DNA from 2 places in the Alteromonas sp. AWJ4_199 genome. Region 1 is predicted to be linked to the other one. Evidence: riboswitches for the same ligand, from Rfam matches in the RefSeq annotation. Region 1 holds a riboswitch; the other holds the start of a gene.
What was found. Region 1 has a riboswitch for thiamine pyrophosphate ahead of ACXAER_RS17615 (TonB-dependent receptor). Riboswitches for the same ligand answer to the same signal wherever they lie in the genome.
Positions count from the first base shown of each region.

Region 1 (3,145 bases):
CGGGCGAGGTAACGGCTGCGAGCAAGCGTAAAACCTTCTGAAATAAACGGCACAGAAACATTTTCGACCCACTCACTGAAATCTGGGCACACAAGTACTAAACAGCCTTGGCGTTTAACAGTACCTGCTACAGCCATCATATCTCCTGGCTTGAAAGTATCGCGGCAGTCCAAGATAGCCGTGTCGTATTCGCAACCTAGTACCTGTTTGCGCTTTTTTCCTTTCAGCGTGTTACCAGTAAAACTTGCAATGCTCATCGATGAAACGTCATCCGCGAGCGAGTGTATGCAGCAAAGTGCGGCATTACAGAAAGCATTTCCGCCAGAGACAATAAGTATTTTTCGGTGAAGCGGGGGAGTGACGTTTGAGCCATCTTCACAATAAGGGGCTAATAGCCATTCGCGTAATTGAGTTAGCGCCATGAATCAGTTTTTTCGGTATAATCTAACGCTATAGTAGCGATTTATTATGAGGAATTCGAATGCGCTTTCTTTCTCGGCGTCTAGTTATGCCAAACGACCTTAATTACGCCAATTCTTTGTTCGGTGGCCGCGCGTTAGAATGGATAGACGAAGAAGCTGCAATTTGGGCTATTTGTCAGCTAGAAACTAATTGCTTGGTAACTAAGCATATTGGTGAAATTAGTTTCGAATCACCGGCTATGCAGGGTGATATCGTAGAGTTTGGTCTAGAAACTAAAGCTGTAGGCCGTACGTCTATTACCGTAAGCTGCTTGGTACGCAACAAAGCAACCAAGAAAACCATCTGTTTTGCAGACGATATCGTTTTCGTAAAGGTTGACCCTGATACGCGTCAACCAACCGCACACGGCAAAACGTTGGAAGGGTTAAAAGCACAAACTGACGATGAAGTACGTCGCCTAAATATGAATATTGACGCTGAATAGCCCTCAGCTTTCAACGCCTTATATCATATATAAAACCTTACGTTAGCTTAACGTCTTATCTGCTTGACGGCGTGTATCGAACTGGTAGACTCCGTCGCAGAAGTTGAGTTTGCTAGTTTTAGCAGCGCAACACTATACCAAGGGGTGTCCGTTTTCGGTCTGAGATCCACATTCGTGGGAACCCTTAAACCTGATCCGGATAATACCGGCGTAGGGATGGTTCACAATATAGCCTTATCACCTGCCGTTAGACCCGGATCTTTTTTCTTAAATAAGAATAAGAGATCCCATGTATAAAACACTTTTCACACTTTCACTGCTTGCTAGTTCCGTTGCGGCCTATGCGCAACAAACCAATGTAAGTAACACTTCAGATAGCACGCCATCAGATATTGAGCGCGTCATCGTATCTGGTGATTTTCGTCAAACTACACTCGACCAGTTAAGTGCTAGCGCGACCATTTTAGATCAAGAGCGTCTTCGCAGTAGACAGCCGAGCCATATCGACAGTGTGCTAAACAGTATTCCAAACGTAAACTTTGCAGCTGGTGCGTCTCGCGGCCGCTTCGTTCAAATACGTGGTATTGGCGAGCGTAGCCAGTTTGCCGAGCCTATTAATCCTTCAGTGAGCTTTATTGTCGATGAATTCGATTTTTCTGGTCTTGCCGCAGCAGGTCTTATTTTTGATACCAAACAACTAGACGTTTATCGCGGGCCTCAAGCGACGCTCTATGGTACGGGGGCTCTGGCTGGAGCGGTAAAGCTTACCAGTAACAAAGTAGGAAGCGACGCGCCAGATTACGTTGAGGCCCGCATTGGCAATAAAGATAGTTACCGTATTGAAGGTGCCACTGGCGACGATATTAATTCTGATTGGGGATATCGCGTTGCGCTGGTGCATGACCGTAGTGATGGTTTTGTAGAAAATACGTTTTTAGATAGAAGCGACACTAATAATATTGATGAAACTGCATTGCGCTTCGCTGTAGAGGGCAGTGTAGACGAAAGAACCACGCTTGCACTTACCTATCGCTGGTATGACATTGATAACGGTTACGATGCATTCTCGCTCGACAACGACAACAAAACCCTGTCTGACGAGCCAGGCTTTGACGAGCATCAAACACACGCTGTAAGCGCGCGCTCAACAACAACTATTGCAGCGGGCGATCTTATTCTTATTGCCACCCATGCTTCTCACAATATTGCTTATGGCTATGATGAAGACTGGACATTCACTGGCTTTCACCCATGGGGTTATACGTCTTTTGATGCGTACTACCGCGATGTTGAAATCCAAACCGGTGAGTTGCGTTTTGTGTCGTCTAATAGTGCTGCACTTTTTGATGGTATGACCGACTGGACAATAGGCGTATTTTATAAAAACACGGAAGAAAAGCTGCTACGTCAGTACACTTATTTGGATAGTGACTTTGCCAGTGAGTATACCCCAACGACTACCGCTATCTATGCTCAGACTGAAAGCCGTTTGAATGACAATTTAAAGCTAGTAGCCGGGTTGAGAGTAGAAAACTACGATTTCGATTACGCTGATAATAATCAGCTTACACGAGCTTTTGATACCACTATGGTTGGTGGAAAAGTGGCACTTCAGTATACACAGGGCGATCACTTCTATTACGGCAGCATTTCACGGGGTTTTAAAGGCGCTGGCTTTAACCCCGACAGCCGAGTAAACGATAATCAGCGTTTCTTTGACGAAGAATACAACTGGAACTACGAAGTAGGCGTAAAGGGCCCCTTATTTACACCAGACCTAATTGCCCGCGCTGCAATTTTCTACATGGATAGAAGAGATACCCAGGTGAGCGATTTTGACGTTATCACTCGCGATGACGGCACGGCAGGTTTCGTGGATATTATCGATAATGCTGATTTAGGTACAAACAAAGGAGCCGAGCTGGAGCTTAGCTGGATTGCTAGTGATGCATGGCAGCTTGATGCAAGTGTTGGTTACCTAAGCGCTACCTTTGAAGGGTATACGCTTGCAGACGGTACTGAAGTGTCTGAGCAAAGACAGGCTCAATCACCTAAGTGGACCGCAAACCTGTATAGTGAGTACGCACTTACAGGTAACATGCTTTGGCGTGTAGATGTAGATTACAAAAGCGAATACCGTTTTTCTGATGGCCATGATGTAACCGCGCCAAGTACAACACTGGTTAATTCGGAGGTTGTAGTGTTACACGGTGATTGGCAGACCTCACTGTGGGTTCA
Region 1 covers NZ_JBSWUR010000003.1:120,494-123,638, reverse strand. Annotated here, with positions in the region: gene ACXAER_RS17625 (tRNA(Met) cytidine acetyltransferase TmcA domain-containing protein) at 1-422, opposite strand, end outside; gene ACXAER_RS17620 (acyl-CoA thioesterase) at 482-907, shown strand; TPP riboswitch at 1,038-1,141, shown strand; gene ACXAER_RS17615 (TonB-dependent receptor) at 1,197-3,145, shown strand, end outside.

Region 2 (3,145 bases), on a different contig from region 1:
ATGCCTTTTTCTTTCTCAAGCTCTTGGGTTTCTGCTTGTTTAGCGACGTCACGTACTTCCTGAGAAATTTTCATGCTGCAGAATTTTGGGCCGCACATAGAGCAAAAGTGCGCAACTTTACCAGAGGCCTGCGGCAAGGTTTCATCGTGATAGGCACGGGCAGTGTGAGGGTCAAGTGCTAAGTTGAACTGGTCTTCCCATCTGAATTCAAAGCGCGCTTTCGACATAGCGTTGTCACGAATTTGTGCGCCGGGGTGTCCTTTGGCTAAATCGGCAGCGTGGGCCGCTATTTTGTAGGTAATAAGCCCTTGCTTTACGTCTTCTTTGTTAGGTAAACCCAAATGCTCTTTAGGCGTTACGTAGCAAAGCATCGCGCAGCCGTACCAACCAATCATGGCGGCGCCAATACCTGAGGTGAAGTGATCGTAGCCAGGTGCAATGTCTGTGGTAAGCGGGCCAAGGGTATAAAACGGTGCTTCGTGACAGTGCTTAAGCTGCTCTTCCATGTTCTCTTTAATCATGTGCATTGGCACATGACCAGGGCCTTCAATCATTACCTGAACATCGTATTCCCATGCAATTTTAGTTAGCTCACCAAGAGTACGTAATTCAGAGAACTGCGCATCATCGTTAGCGTCGGCCACGCTACCTGGGCGCAAGCCATCACCTAGCGACAGCGCCACGTCGTACTTAGCACAAATCTCACAGATATCACGAAAGTGTTCATACAAGAAACTTTGCTGGTGGTGGCTTAAACACCACTTCGCCATGATTGAACCGCCGCGAGATACAATGCCAGTAACCCGCTTTGCGGTAAGGTGAACGTATTCAAGCAGCACGCCGGCGTGAATGGTGAAGTAGTCTACCCCTTGCTCGGCCTGCTCAATTAGGGTGTCTTTAAACATCTCCCAGGTTAAGTCTTCGGATACGCCATTCACTTTTTCCAGCGCTTGGTAGATAGGTACGGTGCCAAGAGGTACCGGGCTATTACGCAGCAGCCACTCGCGGGTTTCGTGAATATTTCTGCCGGTAGACAAGTCCATGATGGTATCGGCCCCCCAGCGCGTTGACCACACCAGCTTTTCTACCTCTTCCTCAATAGACGACGTCACAGCCGAATTACCAATATTCGCGTTAATCTTTACTAGAAAGTTACGCCCGATAATCATTGGCTCTAACTCGGGGTGATTGATGTTACATGGAATAATGGCGCGGCCTGCTGCCACTTCCTGGCGTACAAATTCTGGCGTGATGGTATCGGGCAAATTCGCGCCAAAGTGCTCGCCTTTATGCTGTTGCGTAAGTTCGGCATCTTTAATGGCTTGGCGGCCCATGTTTTCACGAATGGCAATGTATTCCATTTCAGGGGTAACAATGCCTTGTCTTGCGTAGTGAAGCTGAGTGACGTTCTTGCCCGCTTTCGCTTTTAGAGGTTTGCGGCTGCGGATAAAGCGAAAATCTTCAGTAAAAATATCGTTTTCACGCTCTTTCGCAAAATTTGATGAAACACCCTCTAACTCAAAAGTATCGCTGCGCTCTTCAATCCACTTTTGACGAAGTGGACTTAAGCCTTTGTGAACATCTATGTTCTCTTGTGGGTCGCCGTAGGGACCCGAGGTGTCATACACCGGAATAGGTGGGTTCGGCTCTAAGATAGGGTTTTCTTCGGTGCCACCGATTAGGCTATCGTGCTGGTGGATAAGGCGCATGGCCACGCGGATATCGTTGCGGCTACCACTCTCGTAGTGGCGCGTTGAATTGGGGTAAGCTTCGCCCGCTAGTTCATTTATGAATTGTTGAGCTTGTTGGCGTTGTTCGCGTCTGTTCGACATAGCATTTGACCTTGTAAATTTAGGTTCTAAAAATGCTTGTCAGGAGTGAAGGAGAATACAGTATGTAAGAGCGGATAGGCGTTAGCCTATTACTATAGCGAAGTAGATTATAAAGGTGCTGGGTTTGAACCCGCTTAACTTCATGGAAGTTTGCTTTACAAGAACTTTAGCAATGCACTTTGAATTATAAACGGCATCATTGAAATTTGATGCTCTATCTCAAAGTGAATGCTTGGTGTCTGTTATAAGAGCAACAAACCACTAAGTAATCTAACCTTGCTTCACAATGCCAAACTGTTGCTTAACATCGTACACATTGTATTTTCTTGTTCCCTTCGCAGGTACTAGCCTGATCAGGTTCTACGGATCCCACTTTCGCGGTCTCAGCTTACTGGGTTACCAGTGAAGCACTCCGACAAGTTGTTTAAGTCAATTCGGGTTGTTGTTGAAACAACCCGAATTGAGAATTCCTTGTTACTATATCTTCAACTTTAGTTGAAATACAAGTACTACCAGAAAGCTAAACGAATATTCATTTAGCTAGCTAGTTGCTGTCCTTCCTTATAAAGCTGAAGGGCAGTGGCTGTGTCATGCTTGCGCTCACTAATGGCAGATAGCAGCAATAAGTCTTCTTTGCGCGACTCCATTTTGGTAGCTTTTAGCAAGGCTTTTTCAGCTAATACATCATCGCCCGAGTTGAACGCCACTTGGCCTAGTGTGGAATAAAGCTCAACGTTTTCTTCGTCCTGCTTTATCCAGCTTTCAAGTAAACGTAGTGATGGCGATGCATCAGGAATATTAAGCTGCGTGAGCAGCGGGAATAGGGCGCTATTCGGGCCACGTTTTTGCCATTCAACTAGTAAATTTTGTGCGTCGGCATGCATGCCTTGGTCAAGCAATTGCTGAATATAAGCGGCGCGATAAGCGTCATCGTGACGTAGTTTGCGAGGCAGGGTGTCCCAGTATGATTTAAGCTCAACGGCACCTTGCTTACTGGCAATTTCTGCAAACTTACCTTTAGCAATACGCTGGCTCCACGTGGTGTAATCAGCTTTTGGCAAGGCTTTACGCCAGCTTGATAAATTCTCTTGAAGCACCTGCCACTTACCTAGCTTGGCAAGAATTTGCGCTTTTAACTGCACAACCTGCTTGTTGTCACGATCTTGCTCGTCTAGTTCGTTAAGTTTTTCTAGTGCTGCATCAAACTTTTCTTCAGCGACATCAATACGTGCGTGCATGACGGTTGCGGCTACTTTCGCTTTCGGAAAGTCGGTGGCCTGAAGCAGAAAATACCGGGCTTTGGCTAGATCGTC
Region 2 covers NZ_JBSWUR010000001.1:2,129,482-2,132,626, reverse strand. Annotated here, with positions in the region: gene thiC (phosphomethylpyrimidine synthase ThiC) at 1-1,832, opposite strand, end outside; TPP riboswitch at 2,146-2,257, opposite strand; gene ACXAER_RS09315 (heme biosynthesis HemY N-terminal domain-containing protein) at 2,369-3,145, opposite strand, start outside.
Region 2: linked by a shared signal. The riboswitch ahead of thiC (phosphomethylpyrimidine synthase ThiC) and the one ahead of ACXAER_RS17615 (TonB-dependent receptor) in region 1 are both predicted to bind thiamine pyrophosphate.